DNA from 2 places in the Streptomyces thermocarboxydus genome. Region 2 is predicted to be linked to the other one. Evidence: riboswitches for the same ligand, from Rfam matches in the RefSeq annotation. Region 2 holds a riboswitch; the other holds the start of a gene.
The links. A riboswitch is a leader RNA that binds a small molecule or an ion and turns the genes downstream of it on or off. The one in region 2 is predicted to bind thiamine pyrophosphate.

Region 1 (10,913 bases), 3.3 Mb from region 2:
CTGCGGCACCCACAGGCCGCCGGCCGGGGTCTCGCCGCCGTAGCCGCCCGTCGCGTACGGGTCCTGGGCAGCGTAGCCCTGCTGGGCGTACTGCTGGTCCGTGTAGCCCGTGTCATAGGCGCCGCCGCCGTAGGTGGCGTTGCCGATGTACGGGTCGGAGTACGCGGCGTACTGCTGGCCCGTGTCGTAGCCCTGCTGCTGCCCGTAACCGGAGTAGTCGTAGGCGTAATTGGGGTCGGCGGTCTGCGCGGTCGCGGCGTACTGGTCCTGGCCGGCGTACTGGTCCTGGCCCGCGTACTGGTCCTGGCCCGCGTAGCCCTGGTCGCCGTAGACGCCGTAGGAGCCGGTGTCGTCGGGCAGCGGCTGCGGTTCGTAGACGGCGGAGGACTCCGCGGGCGTCTGACGGTCGGCGGCGGGGGTGAAGACGTCGTCGCGGTCGTAGTCGTCGTCGGCGCCGTAACCGGGCGTCACCGGGCCGGTGTCGAACGCGTCGGCGCGGTCGCCGGACGCCTCGAGGTCGGTGACCTCCAGCGTCGGCTCGTCGCGGCGCCCCTTCACGGCGGACAGCATCGGCGCGTTGACCGCCCAGCCGGCCTGGAAGCCGCGGCGGAACGACAGCGTGACGTAGGTCTGCCCGACGGCGAAGGCGGCGGCGCCCAGCCCGATCACCACCACGGACGGGATCAGCACGCCGAACACGACGCCGAGGAACCCGACGAAGGCGAGCAGCCGCCAGCGCAGGCGCGCCTTGTACTGCAGCAGCACCTCACCCAGCAACCACAGCGCGACGATGCCGAACGCGATGTAGAGGACCGTCCAGCCCATGTACGCCCCTCTCCCAGTGGTCGCTACGCAGTGTGTCGTATGCGCGTGCGACCGGTCTAGGCCTGCGGCGGGTGGTGCAGGCCCAGGTTCTCGTAGATTTCCAGCGTCGCCGTGGAGTTGTTGAGCGTGATGAAGTGCAGACCGGGCACTCCCTCGGCCAGCAGCCGCGCGCAGAACTCCGTGGCGAAGTCGATACCGATGGAGCGTACCGCCGCCGGATCGTCCTTCGCTGCGAGGATCCGCTCTTTCAGGGCGTCGGGGAACACCGCATTACTGAGCTTTGGCAACCGTTCCAGCATCTTCACGCTGGTCACGGGCATGACCTCGGGAATCACGGGCGTCTCGCAGCCCGCCGCGTCGACTCGGTCACGCAGCCGCAGGTACGACTCCGGCTGGAAGAACATCTGGGTGATCGCGTAGTCCGCGCCGGCCCGGCACTTGTCCACGAAGTGGGCCACGTCGGTGTCCCAGTCCGCGGACCTCGGGTGCATCTCGGGGAAGGCGGCGACGCCCACGCAGAAGTCGCCCGACTCCTTGATGAGCCGCACCAGTTCGGCCGCGTAGGTGAGGCCCTGGGGGTGCGGGACCCAGTCGCCCATCGGGTCGCCGGGCGGGTCGCCGCGCACGGCGAGCATGTTGCGGATCCCGGCGTCGGCGTACTGGCCGATGATGTTGCGCAGTTCGGCGACGGAGTGCTCCACCGCCGTAAGGTGCGCGACCGGGGTGAGGGTGGTGTCGGCGGCGATCTGCTCGGTCGCCTTCACCGTGCCGGCCCGGGTGGAGCCGCCCGCGCCGTAGGTCACGGAGACGAAGCTGGGGGCGACGGCCTCGATCCTGCGGAGCGCGTTCCAGAGGTTGCGCTCGCCCTTCTCCGTCTTGGGGGCCCAGAACTCGAACGAGTACGTCCGCTTCCCCGTCGCAAGCATGTCGCGCACGGTGCGTGCGCGGTCCGTTCTGGTGGATGCGGTTCCGAGGGCCATACGGGCAGCGTAGCCACGGGTGGGCGGGGTCCCAACCAGAAGCGGGATATTTGTCTGATTTGCCGACTTGCTGTCCACAGTGTGGACAGAGTTGAGACGCGTCGGCGGTTTTCGGGGCGGTGCTGGTCAGCCCGCGTCCGCGGCCTCGCGTACGCGCCTGGCCAGCTCGGCGGCCGCGGCGCCCGGGTCGTCCGCCTCGGTGAGGGCGCGGACCACGACCACTCTGCGGGCGCCGGCGTCCAGCACCTGGTCGAGGTTGGCCAGGTCGATGCCGCCGATCGCGAACCAGGGGCGGTCGGTGGAGAGCTTGGCGGTGTACCGGACGAGGTCCAGGCCGGGGGCGGGACGGCCGGGCTTGGTGGGGGTGGGCCAGCAGGGGCCGGTGCAGAAGTAGTCCACGCCGGGCTGGACGGCGGCCGCGGCGGCCTCGTCCTCGGCGTGGGTGGAACGGCCGATGAGTATGCCGTCGCCGAGGATCGCCCGGGCGGCGGGCACGGGGAGGTCGCCCTGGCCGAGGTGGAGGACGTCGGCGCGGGCCGCGTGGGCGACATCGGCGCGGTCGTTGACCGCGAGCAGTCTGCCGTGACGGGCGCAGGCGTCGGCGAAGACCTCGAGGTGCTCGAGCTCTTCGGCGGCCTCCATGCCCTTGTCGCGGAGCTGGACGATGTCCACGCCGTGGGCGAGGACGGCGTCCAGGAAGTCGGGGAGGTCGCCTTGGCGCTTGCGGGCGTCGGTGCAGAGGTAGACGCGGGCGTCGGTGAGGTGGGTGCGTGGAGCGTGGGTCATGGGTTCCCCCCGGGGTTGGGTCGCGCTGCGGGCGGGCTCGTCGGCGGAACCCTATGTCGTGCCTGGCGGCACGTGGGATCCGGGAGCGGCGGCTCGCGCCGCTCCCGGTCGGGGGTCCCTAGGGGTGCGTGGGGCTGAGCGCGCAGTTCCCCCGCGCCCCTTGGGGCGTTCGTTCCCTGCGGGTGCGTGGGGGCTGAGCGCGCAGTTCCCCGCGCCCCTCAGGGGGTCACCGGAACGTCGGTCGGACCGTACGGGCCCGGCGTCGCGCGATTCTGCCCCTGCGGGTACGTGGGGGTCGGGCGCGCAGTTCCCCGCGCCCCTCGGGGCGTCACGGGGAACGTGCGTCAGACGGCCAGGGCCTGGGCCCTGCGCTTCACCTCCGTGCCGCGGTTCTCCGCGAGGGCCTGCGCGGGGGTGCCCGGCAGGCTGGGGTCGGGGGTGAAAAGCCACTCCAGCATCTCTTCGACCGTGAAGCCGTCGTCCCGCAGGAGCGTCAGGGTCCCGGTCAGGCCCTTGACGATCTTGTCCCCGTCGATGAAGGCGGCGGGGACGTGCAGCGCGCGGTTCTCACCCCGGCGTACGGCGATGAGCTGGCCCTCCTTGACCAGCTGCCGGACGCGCGTCACCTCGACGCCGAACTTCTCGGCGATGTCGGGGAGGGTGAGCCAGGCGGGGACGAGAGCATCGATCTTTGCGTCAATCTCGGTCACGGGACAAGCCTGCCACCTGCCACCGACAGTCGGAAGCCAGCCCCGTCCCGGCGCGCGGGCGCGTCGGTCAGAGCGTCGCCGACTTCAGCGGCCGCGCCGGGTCCGCGACCCGCTCCGAGTCCAGCGCCGCGCCCGACTCGATCAGCCGCCGCCCCTGCGCCAGGTCCCGGGGCCGCCCCACCGCGAGCAGCGCGACCAGCCGGTCCTCGCGCAGCCAGCACACGCTCCACGCCGGGCCGGCCGGGTCCCCGCGCCACACCGTGCGGTCGGCGTGCGCGTGGTGCCCGGCGTACTGCACGAACCGCCCGAACTGCTCGGACCAGAAGTACGGCACCGGGTCGTACACCTCACGCTCCTCGGGCCCGCCGACGATGTTCGCGGCGACCGTGCGGGGCCCCTGGAGGGCGTTGTCCCAGTGGTGGACGAGGAGGCGCTCGCCGTAGCGGGCGGAGGGGAAAGACGCGCAGTCGCCGACGGCGTACACGTCGGGCAGGGAGGCCGCCAGATACTCGTCGGCGAGGACCTCGCCGTGCGGGCCGAGGGCGATCCCGGACCCGGCCAGCCAGGCGGTGGCGGGGCGGGCGCCGATGCCGACGACGACCGCGCCGGCGGGCAGCCGGGTGCCGTCGTCGAGGAGCACGGCGCCGGGCTCGACGCGCTCCACGCGCGCGTGGGTGCGCAGCGTGACGCCGGCCTCCGCGTACCAGGCGGTCATCGGCGCGGTCACCTCCGCGGGCAGCACGTCCGCCAGCGGCCGTTCCTCGGCCTCGACGACGGTGACCGCGCAGCCCGCCTCCCGGGCGGCCGTGGCGAACTCCGCGCCGATCCAGCCCGCGCCCACCACCACGATGTCGTGCCGCTCGGCGAGCACCGGCCGCAGGCGTACGGCGTCGTCCAGGGTGCGCAGCAGATGCACGCCGGGCACGCCCTCGGCGCCGGGCAGCCGCAGCGGTTCCGCGCCGGTGGCGATCACCAGCACGTCGTACGGGACGGGCCCGGCCTCGGTGTCCAGCTCGTGGTCGCCGGCGCGCAGTCCCGTCACCTCGCAGCCGAGCCGCAGCTCGATCCCGAGCTCCTCGAAGTCCACGTCGAAGGCCGAGCTCTCGGCGGTGCCCAGCAGCACCGCCTTCGACAACGGCGGCCGGTCGTACGGCTGGTGGGGCTCCGCGCCGATCAGTGTCACCGCGCCGGTGAAGCCCCGCTCCCGCAGCGCCGCGGCGGTCTGCACGCCCGCCATGCCCGCGCCCGCCACCACGACCCGGCGCGGCGCGGCCCGTCCCGGTTCCTGCGTCTGCTCGCTCACCCGCTCACCATAGACACCCGTGCCCGCCGCGCCGGACCGCTGCCGCGCGGGGTCCCTTACGGGTGCGGCGCGGCGCGGGCTAGGGTGGCCCGCGTACACGCACTCGCGGGAGCCCGGACGCACCGGGCTGAGAGGGAGGCTGGCGGCCTCCGACCGTACGAACCTGATCCGGGTCATGCCGGCGAAGGGAGGGGCTGGACGCCCATGTCGCGCACGCGTACCTCAGACGTCCTCGTCGTCGGGGGCGGGATCATCGGTCTGGTGACGGCCTGGCGGGCCGCGCAGGCCGGTCTCGCCACGACGGTCGTGGACCCGCAGCCGGGCGGCGGCGCCGCCCGGGTGGCGGCCGGGATGCTGGCCGCCGTCACCGAACTGCACCACGGCGAGCAGACGCTCCTCGGCCTCAACCTGGCCTCCGCCCGCCGCTATCCCGACTTCGCGGCCGAGCTGTCCGACCGCACCGGCCAGGACCTCGGCTACCGCCGCTGCGGCACCCTCGCCGTGGCGCTCGACGCCGACGACCGCGCCCATCTGCGCGAGCTGCACGCCCTGCACGAGCGCTCCGGGCTCGACTCGCAGTGGCTGACCGGGCGGGAGTGCCGGCGCCTGGAGCCGATGCTCGCGCCGGGGGTGCGCGGCGGGCTGCGGGTGGACGGCGACCACCAGATCGACCCGCGCCGGCTGGCGTCCGCGCTGCTGACCGCCTGCGAGCGGGCCGGTGTCACGCTGCACCGCGCCTGGGCCGAGCGGCTCACCGTCCGCCGTGACCGCGCCGCCGGCGTGGTCACGGCGGACGGCGACGAGCTGGGCGCGGGCCAGGTGGTGCTGGCCGGCGGCAGCTGGAGCGGGCGGCTGGCGGGCGTGCCCGCGGAGGTGCTGCCTCCGGTGCGTCCGGTGAAGGGGCAGGTGCTGCGACTGACCATGCCGGACCGTCCCGGGCCGTTCCTGAGCCGCACGGTGCGCGCGGTGGTGCGCGGCAGCCACGTCTACCTGGTGCCGCGTGAGAGCGGCGAGCTGGTGATCGGCGCGACCAGCGAGGAGATGGGCTGGGACACCACGGTCACCGCGGGCGGCGTCTACGAGCTGCTGCGCGACGCCCACGAGCTGGTGCCGGGACTCACCGAGCTGCCGCTCACCGAGACGCTCGCGGGACTGCGCCCCGGCTCCCCCGACAACGCGCCGCTGCTCGGCCCGACCGGCCTCGACGGGCTGCTCCTCGCCACCGGGCACCACCGCAACGGCGTGCTGCTGACGCCGGTCACCGGCGACGTCATGGCGCGGGTGCTGACCACCGGCGAGCTGCCCGACGAGGCCCTCCCGTTCACCCCCCGGCGCTTCGGCGCCCCCGTCCTCGCGGAGCAGTCCGTATGAACGCCCCGGTCACCACGGTCACCGTCACCGTCAACGGCGAGCCCCGGGAGTTCCCGCCCGGCACGGCCCTCGACCTCGTCGTCAGGTCGCTCACCGCGGCGCCCTCCGGGGTGGCCGCCGCCCTCAACGAAACCGTCGTCCCACGCGCGCAGTGGCCCGCCACCCCCCTGTCCGAAGGGGACCGGGTGGAGGTCCTCACCGCCGTCCAAGGAGGCTGACCATGGCCGACGATCCCCTCGTCCTCGGCGACCGGACCTTCACGTCCCGGCTGATCATGGGCACCGGCGGGGCGCCGAGCCTCGACGTGCTGGAACGGGCCCTGGTGGCGTCCGGCACGGAGCTGACGACCGTCGCGATGCGGCGGGTGGACCCCTCGGTGCAGGGGTCGGTGCTGTCGGTGCTGCGGAAGCTGGGCGTGGAGGTGCTGCCGAACACCGCCGGCTGCTTCACCGCCGGGGAGGCCGTGCTCACCGCGCGGCTGGCCCGGGAGGCACTGGGCACGGACCTGGTGAAACTGGAGGTCGTGGCGGACGAGCGCACCCTGCTGCCGGACCCGGTGGAGCTGCTGGACGCGGCGGAGACCCTGGTCGACGACGGGTTCACGGTGCTGCCGTACACCAACGACGACCCGGTGCTGGCGCGGAAGCTGGAGGATGTGGGCTGCGCCGCCGTGATGCCGCTGGGCTCGCCGATCGGCTCCGGCCTCGGCATCCGCAACCCGCACAACTTCGAGCTGATCGTGGAGCGCGCGGGCGTGCCGGTGATCCTGGACGCGGGCGCCGGCACGGCGTCGGACGCGGCCCTGGCGATGGAGCTGGGCTGCGCGGGCGTGATGCTGGCGTCCGCCGTGACCCGGGCCCAGGAGCCGGTGCTGATGGCGACCGCGATGCGCGCAGCGGTGGAGGCGGGGCGGCTCGCGCGGCGGGCGGGGCGCATCCCCCGGCGCCACTTCGCGCAGGCGTCCTCGCCGGTCGAGGGCCGGGCGGAGCTGGACCCGGAACGGCCCGCGTTCTGACGGCGGACGGCAGCGTTCCGGCCCGCGTGCCCACCGTGCTTCGGACGCGGTCGGGTAACACAGGTCACAGCTCCGCTCCAACGGCGGTTGAACGGGCCGGGGCTGTCACCACGGACTCGTAGACTCGCTGCGTGGACACGACCCTTCAGGACCCGCTGGTCGGGCAGACGCTCGACGGCCGCTACCGCGTCGAGGCGCGGATCGCCGTCGGCGGGATGGCCACGGTCTACCGGGCCCTGGACACCCGCCTCGACCGCATCCTCGCGCTCAAGGTGATGCACCCCTCGCTGGCCTCCGACGCCAGTTTCGTGGAGCGCTTCATCCGCGAGGCCAAGTCCGTCGCCCGGCTGGCCCATCCCAACGTCGTCCAGGTCTTCGACCAGGGCACCGACGGGGGGTACGTCTACCTGGCGATGGAGTACATCCCGGGCTGCACCCTGCGGGACGTGCTGCGGGAGCGCGGGGCGCTGCAGGCGCGGGCCGCGCTGGACATCCTGGAGCCGGTGCTGGCCGCGCTGGGCGCCGCCCACCGCGCGGGGTTCGTGCACCGCGACATGAAGCCGGAGAACGTGCTGATCGGGGACGACGGCCGGGTCAAGGTCGCCGACTTCGGGCTGGTCCGCTCGGTGGACACGGTCACCAACAGCACGGGCACGGTGCTGGGCACCGTGTCGTACCTGGCCCCGGAGCAGATAGAGCACGGCACCGCCGACCCCCGCGTCGACGTGTACGCCTGCGGCATCCTGCTCTACGAGATGCTGACCGGCGAGAAGCCGCACGACGGTGACTCCCCCGCGATCGTCCTCTACAAGCACCTGCACGACGACGTGCCGCCGCCCTCCTCGGTGGTGCCCGGCCTGGCGCCCGCGCTGGACTCGCTGGTCGCGGCGGCGACCGCGCGCGACGCGGGGGCCCGCCCGGCCGACGCGGTGGCGCTGTTCGCCCTGACCCGCGAGGGGCGCGGCCGGCTCACCGACGAGCAGCTCGACGCGCTGCCCCCGCAGGCGCTGTCCGCGGAGCACGACAACGCCGACGACCGCACCAGCGTCATCCCGCGCTCGCTCACCGTGCCGCGTCCCCTCCCCGTGAACGAGGACGACGACGCGGACCAGGTGCACCGCACCAGCCGCTTCCGGTCCCCTCCCCCGCTGCCGCCCCGGCGGCGCACGGCCGTGCGCCGCGGCCCCGCCGCGATCGTCGTGGCGGTACTGCTGGTGCTCGGCCTGGGCGCGGGCATCTGGTACATCAACTCCGGCCAGTTCACCAAGGTCCCGCCGGTGCTGTCGAAGACGGAGCAGCAGGCCCGGGACCGCCTCGCCGAGGCGGGGCTCGAGGTCGGCGAGGTCAAGGAGGAGTACAGCGACACCGTCGAGCGGGGCAAGGTGATCGGCACCGACCCGGCGGCCGGCGCCCGCGTCCGCGGCAGCGCCTCGGTGTCCCTGACCGTGTCCAAGGGCCCGCAGACGGTCCGCGTGCCCGACCTGGACGGCTACCGGCTGGACAAGGCGCGCTCGCTGCTGGAGGACGAGGGCCTGAAGCCGGGCATGGTGACCCGCGAGTTCAGCGACACCGTGCCCAGGGACGCGGTGATCTCCACCGAGCCGGGCAAGGGCACCAAGGTCCGCGCGGGCACGGCGGTGAAGCTGACCGTGAGCAAGGGCAGCCCGGTGGACGTGCCCGACGTCACCGGCGACGACCCGGAGGACGCGCGCGCCGAGCTGGAGGAGGCCGGGCTCAAGGTGGAGATCGCCGAGGAGCGGGTCCACTCCGAGCACGACGCCGGCAAGGTGGCCCGGCAGACCCCGGGCGCCGGCGGTGAGGTCGCGGAGGGCGACACCGTCACCCTCACCCTGTCCAAGGGCCCGGAGATGGTCGAGGTGCCGGACGTCGTCGGCGACAGCGTGGACGAGGCCCGCGAGAAGCTGGAGGGCGCCGGGTTCGGCGTGAAGGAGGACCGCGGGCTGCTGGGCCTGTTCGGCGACACCGTCAAGGACCAGTCGGTGGACGGCGGCGAGACGGCGCCCAAGGGCTCCACGATCACCCTCAAGATCAGGTGACGGAGGGGGGCCGTCCGGGGGACACACGCGTCCGTGACACCCTTGACGGGTGAAGAGTCACCCGTCCGGCCCCGTCCGCAACCCGATCGGCAGCCACGTCCCCGTGGCCGGCGGTCTGCACTCCGTCGGCCTGTCCTACGCCCGTGACCTGGGCGCGGAGACCGTGCAGGTCTTCGTCGCCAACCCGCGCGGCTGGGCCACCCCGGTGGGCAACCCCCTCCAGGACGAGGCCTTCCGCGCGGCCTGCGCCGAGGCCTCCGTCCCGGCGTACGTGCACGCCCCGTACCTGATCAACTTCGGCTCACACACCGAGGCGACCGTGGAGCGGTCCGTGGAGTCCCTGCGGCACTCGCTGCGCCGCGGCCGGGAGATCGGCGCGCTGGGCGTGGTGGTGCACACCGGCAGCGCGACCGGCGGCCGTGACCGCGCGGTGGCGCTGAAGCAGGTACGGGAGCACATGCTGCCGCTGCTGGACGAGCTGACCCGGGACGACGACCCGTACCTGCTGCTGGAGCCGACCGCCGGCCAGGGCGCCTCGCTGTGCTCCCTGGTCGAGGACCTGGGCCCGTACGTCGAGCAGCTGGACGCCCATCCGAAGCTCGGCGTCTGCCTGGACACCTGCCATGTCTTCGCCGCCGGGCACGACCTGGCGGGACCCGGCGGCGCGCACCGCGCCCTGGACGAGCTGGCCGCGACCGTCGGCACGGGACGGCTGAAGCTGATCCACGCCAACGACTCCAAGGACGTCGTCGGCGCCCACAAGGACCGGCACGCCAACATCGGCGCGGGACACATCGGCGAGGACCCGTTCCGGGACCTGATGACGCACCCGGAGACCGCGGGCGTACCCCTGATCATCGAGACGCCCGGCGGCAAGGAGGGACACGCGGCGGACGTGGAACGGCTGAAGAAGCTCCGCGACGGCTGACGGCCCCGCGTCCTACAGCTCGGGGCCCTCCCCGGGCTCCTCCTGGTAGGAGTAGCGCTGCTCCTTCCAGGGGTCGCCGACGTTGTGGTAGCCGCGCTCCTCCCAGAAGCCCCGGCGGTCGGCGGTCATGTACTCCACGCCGCGGACCCATTTCGGGCCCTTCCACGCGTACAGGTGCGGCACGATCAGGCGCAGCGGGAAGCCGTGCTCGGCGGTGAGCAGCTCACCGTCCTTGTGGGTGGCGAACAGTGTGCGCTCGGACGTGAAGTCCTCGAGCCGCAGGTTGGAGCTGAAGCCGTACTCCGCCCACACCATCACATGGGTGACGTCCTGGGCGGGCGGGGCGATCTCCACCACTGTGCGCGCCGGGATCCCGCCCCACTCCGCGCCGACCATGCTGAACTTGGTCACGCAGTGCAGATCGGCCTCGACCGTCGTGTACGGCAGCGCCGTGAACTCCTCGTGGGTCCAGCCGTGCTTCTCGCCGTCGGCGGTGGCGCCGAAGACCCGGAACTCCCAGCGCTCCGGGCGGAACTTGGGGACCGGCCCGTAGTGGGTGACCGGCCAGCCCTTCTGAAGCCGCTGTCCCGGCGGGAGCTGGAGATCCGCCGCTCCTCGTGTCGCGCGCTCCTCCGATTCGCGTTCCGCCGGCTGACCCATGTCTCCATCCTGACAGACCGGTGGCCATGCTCCTGAACCGGGCCCCGCACAATCGGCCATTCAGGGCCAGAACGGACCAAGCGTGGGATTACTTACTAAGTCAAGACTTACTGGAAGATCTTCCGCGCCGATGCAATCATGCGCCCCGACCCGCACATTCCCCCCACGCGGAAGGAGCCCGTGCCATGCAGGGCGATCCCGAGGTCATCGAGTTCCTCAACGAGCAGCTGACCGCCGAGCTCACGGCGATCAACCAGTACTTCCTGCACTCCAAGCTC
Region 2 (10,913 bases):
GATGGATCGTGCGCAGGGGGCCACGCAGTCCGTGCACCTCGTCGTCGGGGAGCGTCCGCTGCGCCCACTCCACGATCTCCAGCCACTCGTCGACCGCGTCGGCGGCCACCTCGGGCGCGACGTCGTAGGGCAGTCCGGCGGCGAGCGTGGCGTCCGCCCGGTGCACGGTCACCTCATGGGTCATACGGCGGGCCCAGAAGCCGGCGTTGTCGACGCCCGCCCAGCTCCACACCCGTGCGTCAGGGCCCGCCTCCCGCAGGGCGGAGACGACCAGGTCGCCGCTCTCCGCCAGCCAGGCGTCCAACGCGGCGGCGTCCCCGCGCGCCTCGGGCCCCTCGAAGTCGGGCACGTCCTCGTCCCGGGCCTCCTTCTCGGCCCCGGTCCGCACCATCAGGGCCACCCAGCGCAGGGCGCCGCCGAGGTGCCGTACGAGCTGCTCCACGGACCAGTCGGGTGTGGTCGGCACCGTGCGGGACAGGTCCGTCCCCGAGGTCACCACCGCCCTCAACTGCCCGACCTGGTGGGCGATCTCGTCGCAGTAGCGCGTGTGTACGAGTCGTGTCATGCCGCACACCCTAGGCAACGGCGATCAGCCGAGCACGGCGATTTCCGCCGCGTCGAACTCCACGCCGGTGACGTCCCCGACCTCAGGGGCGTCCCTGAGCGCGCAGGCGGCCTCCAGCGGTGGCGCGTCCTCCGGCAGGAGGCGCACGGCGACATGGGTGCCGCGGAAGGTGCGCGCGGTCACCGTGCAGCGCAGCCCCTCGCCGGCCGGGACCAGCCGCACCCCGGCGGGCCGCACCAGCAGCGGCCGCGTGCCCTCGGGGGCATCCGGCGGCACCGGCACCTTGCCCCAGGGCGTGACGGCGACGCCGTCGGTGACGGCCGCCTCGACGACGTTCTCGAAGCCGAGGAAACGGGCCACGAACGCGTCGGCGGGCCGCTGCCACACCTCAAGGGGCGTGCCGGACTGGGCGATCCGCCCGTCGCGCATCACCACCACCCGGTCGGCCAGCGCGAACGCCTCGCCCTGGTCGTGCGTGACGGCCAGCACGGTGGTGCCCAACCGGCCGAACAGTTCGCGCAGTTCGACCACAAGGCGCTCCCTGAGCGACCGGTCGAGCTGGCCGAGCGGCTCGTCGAGCATCAGCAGCCGCGGGCTGGGCGCGAGCGCGCGGGCCAGCGCGACCCGCTGCTGCTCACCCCCGGACAGCGCGGCGACGGCCCGCCCGGACGCCCCGGGCAGGCCGACCAGCTCGAGCAACTCCTGCACACGGTGGGTCTGTTCGGCGCGGGGCGTGCCGTGCATACGCAGACCGAAGGCCACGTTGCCGCCGACGTCCCGCTGCGGGAACAGCTGGTGGTCCTGGAACATCAGCCCGACGCCCCGCTTGTGCGCGGGCACGCCCGCCTGGTCACGTCCGTCGAGCAGGATCCGCCCGGCGTCCAGCGGCTGGAGTCCGGCGACCGCGCGCAGCAGCGTGGACTTGCCGCTGCCGCTGGGGCCGAGGACGCACACGATCTCGTGCTCGGCGACGTCGAGGCCGACGGAGTCCAGCGCGGCCCGCCCGCCGAAGCGGACGGTCGCGTCCTCGAGCCGCAGCAGGCTGCCGGTGGGCGTCGGGCTGTCGGTGGGCATTCAGAACTCCCCCGTCCGGTCGGTCCGCAGCCGCTCCAGCACCAGCAGAGCCACGGCGCACACGATCATCAGAATCGTCGACAGGGCCATCGCCTGCCCGTAGTTGAGGTCCCCGGGCCGTCCCAGCAGCCGCGCCACGGCCACCGGCAGGGTCGGGTTGTCGGGCCGCGCGATGAACACCGTCGCGCCGAACTCCCCCAGGGACACGGCGAAGGCGAACCCGGCGGCGATCAGCAGCGCCCGCCGCACCAGCGGCAGGTCCACCTCGCGCCATGCCCGCCACGGCGACGCGCCCAGCACCGAGGCCGCCTCCCGCAGCCGCACGTCCACCGCCCGCAGCACCGGCAGCATGGTCCGTACGACGAAGGGCACGCCGACCAGCGCCTGCGCGAGCGGCACCAGGATCCAGGAGGCGCGCAGGTCCAGCGGGGGTTCGTCGAGGGCGATGAGGAAACCGAAGCCGACGGTCACGGCGGAGACGCCGAGCGGAAGCATCAGCAGCGCGTCGAAGCCGCGCACCAGCCGTCCCGCGTCGCGCCGGGTCAGCGCGACGGCGGCGAGACCGCCGATCACCACGGCGATCACGGTGGCGGCGACGGCGTAGCTCAGCGAGTTGCCGATCGCCTCGATCGGGGCGACCAGGAAGACCCCGCCGTCCGCCTCGGTCAGCGCGCGGTAGTAGGCGAGGCCGGCGCCGCCGAAGGAGCGCTGCACCAGGACGGCGAGCGGCAGGAGCAGGAGCACGACGACGGTGGCGACGACCCCGGCGAGCAGCGCCCACTGTCCGGCGCCGCGCGGACGGCGGGCGGTCACCGAGGCGTCGACCAGCCGCAGCGCGGTCTCGCGGCGCCGCACGGTCCAGGCGTGCAGGGCGAGGATCGCGCCGACGGCGACGAACTGGATCAGCGTGAGGACGGCTGCTGTGGAGAGATCGAAGAGGTCGGCGGTCTGCCGGTAGATCTCCACCTCCAGGGTGGAGAAGGTCGGCCCGCCGAGGATCTGCACCACGCCGAACGAGGTGAAGGTGAAGAGGAAGACCATCAGCGCGGCGGCGGCCACGGCGGGCGCGAGCGCCGGGAGGGTGACCGTGCGCCAGGCGGTGAACCGGGAGGCGCCGAGCATCCGCGCGGCCTCCTCCTGCCGCGGGTCGAGCTGCGCCCACAGCCCGCCCACGGTGCGGACGACCACGGCGTAGTTGAAGAAGACGTGCGCGAGGAGGATCGCCCAGACCGTGGTGTCCAGGCGTACGCCCCACAATGCGTCCAGCAGCCCGCCGCGCCCGACGAGCGCCATGAACGCGGTGCCGACGACGACCGTCGGCAGCACGAACGGCACGGTGATCACCGCGCGCAGCACCTGTTTGCCGGGGAAGTCGAAACGGGCCAGGGCGTAGGCGCCGGGCAGGGCGATCACCAGGGTGAGGGCCGTGGAGACGAGGGCCTGCCAGGTGGTGAACCACAGCACCTGGCGGATGTCGGACTGCGTGAGCACGTCCGCGATCCGCCCGAGCTGCCAGCCGCCGTCGGTCTTCAGCCCCCGGGCGACGATCGCGGCGACCGGGTAGGCGAAGAAGACGGCGAAGAACGCGGCCGGCACGGCCATGAGACCGAGCCGGGCCGCGTTCCGGCGCCACCAGCCGGGGCGGCGCGGGCTCACTTCAGTACGAGCGAGGTCCACGACTTGACCCACTGGTCACGGTTGTCGGCGATCTTCGCCGGGTCCATGGTCTGCGGCTCCTTCGCCTGCGGCCCGAACTTCGCGAACTCCTCGGGCACCTGGGCGTCCTTGCGCACCGGGTACACGAACATGTTGAGCGGCATGTCCTCCTGGAAGGTCTTGCCGGCCATGAAGTCCAGCAGCGCCTTGCCGCCCTCGGGGTTCTTGGCGTTGCTCAGCAGACCCGCGTACTCGACCTGCCGGAAGCAGGTGCCCTCGGCGACGCCGGTGGGGGCGGTGTCGGGCCGCGGGTCGGCGTAGATCACCTCGGCGGGCGGCGAGGAGGCGTACGAGACGACGAGCGGGCGGTCGGCCTTGGCCTTCTTGCCGCCGGCCGAGCCGGAGAACTCCTCGTTGTACGCCTGCTCCCACCCGTCGACGACCTTGACGCCGTTGGCCTTGAGCTTCTTCCAGTAGTCCGCCCAGCCGTCGTCGCCGTACTGCGCGGCGGTGCCGAGCAGGAAGCCGAGGCCGGGCGAGGAGGTGGCGGCGTTCTCGACGACGAGGAGGTCCTTGTAGGCCGGCTTGGCCAGGTCGTCGAAGGTCTTCGGCGGGGTGAGCTTCTTCTTCTCGAACCACGCCTTGTCGTAGTTGACGCAGACGTCACCGGTGTCGACCGGGGTGACCCGGTGCTTGTCCTCGTCGACCCGGTACGCGGGCAGGATCTGATCCGATCCCTTGGCCTGGTAGGACTGGAACAGGCCGTTGTCGAGGGCGCGGGACAGCAGGGTGTTGTCGACGCCGAAGAAGACGTCGCCCTGGGGGTTGTCCTTGGTCAGGATCGCCTTGTTCACGGCCTGCCCGGCGTCGCCGTCCTCAAGGACCTTGAGCTTGTAGCCGGACTGCTTCTCGAAGGCGGCGACGACGTCCTCGGACACGGCCCACGAGTTGTGACTGACGAGGGTCACCGTCTTGGAACCCTCGCCGCCTGCGCCGCTGTCGTCCCTGTTGGACGACCCGCAGGCGGACAGCGTGACGAGCCCCAGCCCGACGGCCAGGACCGTGACCTTCTTGGTGATGCCCACTTGATTCCTCCTGGAGTGACCAGGAAGAGACGCGGCCCTGCCCGGATCCCCTGGGGGCCCGGGCAGGGCGCAACAGCTCGAGTGATGACCGATCTCCCTACCCAGAATGACCTGGGCCAGGTTCGGAGGGTCTGCGGCCGGTGCCGCACTCTCAGCGCTGTGGCGCTCCCCTGTCGGAATATGCAGATGTGTTGACGCCGGTCAGACTACCGCTCGGTGGCGGCGAGCTGACCACATGCCCCGTCGATCTCCTGACCACGGGTGTCCCGGATCGTCACCGGCACACCGTGCGCGGCGATCGCCTCGACGAACGCCTTCTCGTCCTCGGGCCGCGACGCGGTCCACTTGGAGCCGGGCGTCGGGTTGAGCGGGATGAGGTTGACGTGCACGGGACGCCCCTTGAGCATCCGCCCGAGCCGGTCACCGCGCCACGCCTGGTCGTTGATGTCCCGGATCAGCGCGTACTCGATGGACAGCCGGCGCCCGGACTTCGCCGCGTACTCGAACCCGGCGTCGAGCACCTCGCGCACCTTCCACCGCGTGTTCACGGGGACGAGGGTGTCGCGCAGCTCGTCGTCGGGGGCGTGCAGGGAGATCGCGAGGCGGCACTTGAAGCCCTCGTCGGAGAACCGGTGGATGGCCGGGACGAGGCCCACCGTCGACACGGTGATCCCGCGCTGGGACAGCCCGAGGCCGTCCGGCTCGGGGTCGGTGAGCCGGCGGATGGCCCCGACCACCCGGTTGTAGTTGGCGAGCGGCTCACCCATGCCCATGAACACGATGTTGCTGAGCCGCGCGGGCCCGCCGGGCACCTCGCCCTCACGGAGGGCGCGCATGCCGTCGACGATCTGGTGCACGATCTCGGCGGTGGACAGGTTCCGGTCCAGTCCCGCCTGCCCGGTCGCGCAGAACGGGCAGTTCATGCCGCAGCCGGCCTGCGAGCTGATGCACATGGTGACCCGGTCCGGGTACCGCATCAGCACGGACTCGACGAGCGTCCCGTCGAACAGCTTCCACAGCGTCTTGCGGGTGGTCCCCTGGTCGGTGGACAGGTACCGCACGACGCTCATCAGCTCGGGAAGCAGCGCTTCCCGCAGCTTCCCGCGGGACCCGGCGGGGATGTCGGTCCACTGCTCCGGATCGTGCGCGTACCGCGCGAAGTAGTGCTGCGAGAGCTGCTTGGCACGGAACGGCTTCTCACCGACCGCGACAACCGCCTCCTTGCGCTCGGCAGGCGTGAGATCGGCAAGATGCCGCGGCGGCTTCTTGGCTCCGCGCGGCGCGACGAATGTAAGTTCTCCGGGCTTAGGCATGGCTGTACCAGTGTCGCAGATCGAGATGGGTGACCTGCGGGTGTCGGGGGCCACACCTGTCGAGGGCGGTCGTAGCCGGTCGCCCCTGAGCGCCCTCGGACGGCCCGGAGACGGCCCGGGCGGGGGTGCGCGCCCCTCGGTGCGAAGTACGTGGGCCGGTCAGACGGGCTGTGGGCCGCATCTTCTCGATCGGGATCGTCATACGCGGCATGGCCGGCTTCTCGGGCCCTGCCCGCCCGGGGCGGGCGTATGAGGCCCACGATGCCCCGCATGATGTTGTCGTGAGCCAAGGCCGCCGTTCGCGGACCGAGCGCTCCTCACTCCGGGACACGCAGGTCCGTAACACCCGCGAGCACCGCCCCCGTCAGGACGGCTTCAGTCAGCTCTGCGCCCGTCAGGACCGCGTCCGTCAGGTCCCCGCCGGACAGGATCGCGTGGGTCAGGCCCGCTCCCGTCAGGTTGGCGTGGCTCAGGTTCGCGCCGGACAGGTCCGCACCCGACAAGTCCGCGCCGTACATGTCCGCGTGGCTCAGGTCCGCTCCCGTGAGGTTCGCGCCGCGGAGGTCCGCGCCGCACAGGTTCAGAAAGTCCGTTCCGTACGGCTGCCGGGGGCGGCCGAGAAGGGACGCCTCCGGGACCGCTTCCGCGGGTGGCTCCTCCGCGCACAGCGTGATGGCCTCCGCGGTGTACTCCAGCGCGCCGGCCGGGGCGTCCGGGCAGGCCAGGTAGAGCAGTCCGCGCAGGCGAGCCGCGTGTTCCGCCCGCTCGTCGTCCGTCAGGTCACCGCCCGCAGGGGCCGACGGCCGGGGGAGGGGTGTCTCAGGCCTCACACAGATGGGACAGCGGTGACCGGGCACGTTGCCCACCGCCGGCAACAACTGGACGGCCTCACGCTCCGCCGCCTGCGAGGGCGCCGCCCCCGCGATCACTGCGAGGAGCCGGGCGAAGTGCCGGTCCGCCCGCTCCCCGTCAGGCTCCGCTTCGCCGAGACGGCGGTGACAGGCACCGAACGCCAGGACCGCGGCCCTTGAGGACGCGCTGCCCCGATCACGCAGTTCGGTCAACGTGCTCAGTGCGTCGGCTCCGTCCGCACCCCACGGCGCCGGCGGACGTACCGCGAGATCACGAACACCAGCGAAGCCAACAGCGCGCACAGCCAGATGGAGACCTCCACCCCTCCCATGCCGCTGCCCAGCGCGAACAGCACCAGCGCGAAAACTGCGACGACCAGCACGAGATTCACGATCAGGCTGCGCACGGCGTCCCCCCACGGTGTGTATGACCATCCCCGTGGTCATGATCGCAGGTCGTGAGAGGCGTGTACACGGCAATCGGGCCCCGTCCGAGAGGACAGAGGCCCGATGTCACCGCAGGAGGGGAGGACGCGAACCTCAGCCCGCCCCCACGAAGATCGCCAGCAGCAGCCACACCACCGGGGCCGTCGGCAGGAGGGAGTCCAGGCGGTCCATGATGCCGCCGTGGCCCGGCAGTAGCGTGCCCATGTCCTTGATGCCGAGGTCGCGCTTGATCATCGACTCGCCGAGGTCGCCCAGCGTGGCGCTCGCGGCGACCGCGAGACCCAGCAGCAGGCCCTGCCACCACTGGCCGTCGTCGATCAGGAACTGCATGCACAGCGCACCCGCCGCCATCGAGAAGGCGACCGCGCCCAGCAGGCCCTCGCGGGTCTTGCCGGGGCTGATGCGCGGGGCGAGCTTGTGCTTGCCGAAGCGCCAGCCGACCGCGTACGCGCCGGTGTCGCTGACCACGGTGAGCAGCAGGAAGGTCAGCACGCGCCACGGGCCGTCGTCGGCCTTCAGCAGCATCGCGACGAACGTCGCCAGGAACGGGACGTAGAACGCGGCGAAGACGCCGGCCGTGACGTCCTTCAGGTAGCCCTCCGGCGGCGCCGTCATGCGCCACACCAGCACCGCCAGGGTGGTCAGCGCCATGGCGATCCACGCGCCCTCCGCGCCCCGGGCGTACCCGGCGACGACCATGGCCGCGCCGCCCAGCGCCAGCGGCACGAGGGGCGCCTTGATCCCCTTGCGCTCGTCCAGCCGCGTCGTCAGCTCCCACAGGCCCACCACGACGGCGACCGCGATCACGCCGACGAAGACGGCCTTGACGAAGAACAAGGACGCGACGATCACCGCGCCGAGTCCGACGCCGACGCCTATCGCGGCGCCGAGGTCCCGCCCCGCGGTCTTCTTCTGCGGTGCGGGTGCCGGCTGCGGGGCGTGGGGCATGGGCTCCGTATTCTGCGGCACCTCCCCCGGCAGGGGGCGGGCCCGCGTCGGCTCGTCTCGGAACAGGGGGCCGCTCAGCCGAGCAGCCCCCCGGTCCGCATCCTGGTCTCCGCCGTGTTCGGGTACTTCAGGCACGATGGGCATGGGCCGCGTCTGCTGTGCTTGGAGCGCATCGTACGCGGGACCCGCCGGGACAGCTCCCCGGCCGGGTCCCTGGTCGGACGGCCCCCAGTACCCGGTCTGCGGCGTCCCCCAGGAAGAGTCGTTCATCAGACCTCGAGCAGCTCCGCTTCCTTGTGCTTCAGAAGCTCATCCACCTGGGCGACGTACTTCGCCGTGGTGTCGTCGAGCTCCTTCTCCGCACGGCGGCCCTCGTCCTCGCCGACCTCGCCGTCCTTGATCAGCTTGTCGATGGCTTCCTTGGCCTTGCGGCGCACGGAGCGGATCGAGATCTTCGCGTCCTCGCCCTTGCCCTTGGCGACCTTGATGTACTCGCGCCGGCGCTCCTCGGTCAGCTCGGGGAACACCACCCGGATGATGTTGCCGTCGTTGCTCGGGTTGACGCCCAGGTCGGAGTCACGGATCGCCTGCTCGATGTTGCGCAGGGCGCTCTTGTCGAACGGGGTCACCACGGCCATGCGCGGCTCGGGCACGGAGAACGAGGCCAGCTGGTTGATCGGCGTCGGCGCGCCGTAGTAGTCGGCCACGATCTTGTTGAACATCGCCGGGTGCGCACGGCCGGTGCGGATCGCGGCGAAGTCCTCCTTGGCGACCACGACGGCCTTCTCCATCTTCTCCTCGGCCTCGAGGAGGGTCTCTTCGATCACCACTTGCTCCTGCGTGTCTTGAGTAGGCCCGGCTGCGGTCCTCGGTCGGGTCGGCGGCCGGCTGCGTCGCGTCTTCTTCCTGCACGGTTCACGACCGGCAGGACATTGTCCATCCCCCGGTCAGTTGTGCCCGGCCTGGTCGCCCACCAGCGTGCCGATCTTCTCACCCTTGACGGCGCGGGCGATGTTGCCCTCCTTGAGGAGTTCGAACACGACGATCGGCAGGTTGTTGTCACGGCAGAGCGTGACGGCCGTGGCGTCGGCGACCTTGAGGTTCCGGGTGATGACCTCGCCGAAGCCGAGGGCGTCGAACTTGACCGCGTCGGGGTTGGTCTTGGGGTCGGAGTCGTAGACCCCGTCGACACCGTTCTTGCCCATGAGGAGCGCCTCGGCGTCGATCTCGAGGGCGCGCTGCGCGGCGGTGGTGTCGGTGGAGAAGTACGGCATGCCCATACCGGCGCCGAAGATGACCACGCGGCCCTTCTCCAGGTGGCGCACGGCGCGCAGCGGGATGTAGGGCTCGGCGACCTGGCCCATGGTGATGGCGGTCTGCACGCGGCAGTCGACGCCCTCCTTCTCCAGGAAGTCCTGGAGGGCGAGGCAGTTCATCACGGTGCCGAGCATGCCCATGTAGTCGGAGCGGGCACGGTCCATGCCGCGCACCTGAAGTTCGGCTCCGCGGAAGAAGTTGCCGCCGCCGATCACGATCGCGATCTGCGCGCCGTCCCGTACGACGGCCGCGATCTCACGGGCGATGGCGTGCACCACGTCGGGATCGACGCCCAGGCCTCCGCCACCGGAGAAGGCCTCTCCGGACAGCTTCAGCAGAAACCGGCCGCGCACTTTGCCGTCGTCGCTCTTCTCAGCCTTGGTCGTCATGGTCGAATCCCGCCTCTTTCACGTGTTGCACATACGAAGAAGGCCATTGCCGGTGGGGCGTGTTTCGCATCCCATGCGGCAATGGCCTCCTCGTCAGATCTGCTGTCGTCCGGCACGCGCGCGTGCGTGGACGCGTGTCCGAACGACTGCTGTCGACCCTATCGGGGTCGCGCGTCCGTCGCGGTGCGGACTCAGATGCCGACCTTGATGCGCGAGAAGCGCTTCAGGGTGACACCGGCCTCGTCCAGCACCTTCTGGACGGACTTCTTGTTGTCGAGCGCGTACGGCTGGCCGAGCAGCGTGGCGTCCTTGAAGAAGCCGTTGAGACGACCCTCGACGATCTTGCCGATGGCGGCCTCGGGCTTGCCCTCGGCGCGGGTGGTCTCCTCGGCGATGCGGCGCTCGGACTCGACGACCTCGGCCGGCACGTCCTCCTTGGAGAGGTACTTCGGCGCGAAGGCGGCGATGTGCTGGGCGACGCCCTTGGCGATCTCGGCGTTCGGCTTGTCCAGCTCGACGAGCACACCGATCTGCGGGGGCAGGTCGGGCATCGTGCGGTGCATGTACGCCGTGACGTAGCCGTCGCCGAACTGCGCGAAGCGGTCGAGGACGATCTTCTCGCCGAGGTTGGCGTTGGCCTCGTCCACGAACGCCTGGACGGTCTTGCCGGGCTCGATCTCGGAGGCGAGCAGGGCCTCGATGTCGGCCGGGGAGGTCTTGGCGACGTGCTCGGCGATCGCGGTGGCGACGGCCTGGAACTTCTCGCCCTTGGCAACGAAGTCCGTCTCGCACTTCAGCTCGACGATGACACCGGAGGAGTTGTCGTCGGCGATGACCGAGACCACGGCGCCGTTCTCGGCGGAGCGGCCCTCGCGCTTGGCGACGCCCTTCTGGCCCTTGATGCGGAGCGCCTCGACGGCCTTCTCGACGTTGCCGTCGGCCTCGTCCAGCGCCTTCTTGCAGTCCATCATGCCGGCGCCGGTGAGCTCCCGGAGCTTCTTGACGTCGGCGGCGGTGTAGTTCGCCATGAGTCTGTGAATCTTTCTCGAAGTCTGGAGGTTCGAAGAGCGGCGGGGCGGGACCGCTTCGTGGGCAGATCCCGGGCCACCGCCGGTCTACGGGTGAACGGCGGGAGCGGACGTCATGTCACCGCTCCCGCCGTCATCGGCTCTGACGGAGCGGTCAGGCCTGCTCGGCCTTGGGCTCGGCCTCGGCCTGCGGGGCCTCGGCGGCGGGGGCCTCGGCCGGCTTCTCGCCCTCGGCGGCGG

Region 1: another riboswitch for thiamine pyrophosphate. It lies ahead of thiO (glycine oxidase ThiO); the one in region 2 lies ahead of AY578_RS24005 (thiamine ABC transporter substrate-binding protein).

What each region holds. Positions count from the first base shown of each region.
Region 1 covers NZ_CP058273.1:1,836,269-1,847,181, forward strand. The annotation lists gene AY578_RS08575 (SCO2102 family sporulation regulator) at 1-825, opposite strand, end outside; gene metF (methylenetetrahydrofolate reductase [NAD(P)H]) at 882-1,805, opposite strand; gene thiE (thiamine phosphate synthase) at 1,932-2,591, opposite strand; gene AY578_RS08590 (Rv2175c family DNA-binding protein) at 2,936-3,301, opposite strand; gene AY578_RS08595 (NAD(P)/FAD-dependent oxidoreductase) at 3,369-4,604, opposite strand; TPP riboswitch at 4,700-4,811, shown strand; gene thiO (glycine oxidase ThiO) at 4,809-5,975, shown strand; gene thiS (sulfur carrier protein ThiS) at 5,972-6,193, shown strand; gene AY578_RS08610 (thiazole synthase) at 6,196-6,990, shown strand; gene pknB (Stk1 family PASTA domain-containing Ser/Thr kinase) at 7,122-9,047, shown strand; gene AY578_RS08620 (deoxyribonuclease IV) at 9,097-9,975, shown strand; gene AY578_RS08625 (sulfite oxidase-like oxidoreductase) at 9,988-10,635, opposite strand; gene bfr (bacterioferritin) at 10,821-10,913, shown strand, end outside.
Region 2 covers NZ_CP058273.1:5,160,082-5,170,994, reverse strand. The annotation lists gene AY578_RS24020 (maleylpyruvate isomerase family mycothiol-dependent enzyme) at 1-565, opposite strand, end outside; gene AY578_RS24015 (ABC transporter ATP-binding protein) at 590-1,639, opposite strand; gene AY578_RS24010 (ABC transporter permease) at 1,640-3,295, opposite strand; gene AY578_RS24005 (thiamine ABC transporter substrate-binding protein) at 3,292-4,380, opposite strand; TPP riboswitch at 4,457-4,562, opposite strand; gene rlmN (dual-specificity RNA methyltransferase RlmN) at 4,587-5,693, opposite strand; gene AY578_RS33890 (pentapeptide repeat-containing protein) at 6,011-6,523, opposite strand; gene AY578_RS23990 (hypothetical protein) at 6,763-6,951, opposite strand; gene AY578_RS23985 (phosphatidate cytidylyltransferase) at 7,085-8,209, opposite strand; gene frr (ribosome recycling factor) at 8,209-8,766, opposite strand; gene pyrH (UMP kinase) at 8,887-9,645, opposite strand; gene tsf (translation elongation factor Ts) at 9,837-10,673, opposite strand; gene rpsB (30S ribosomal protein S2) at 10,828-10,913, opposite strand, start outside.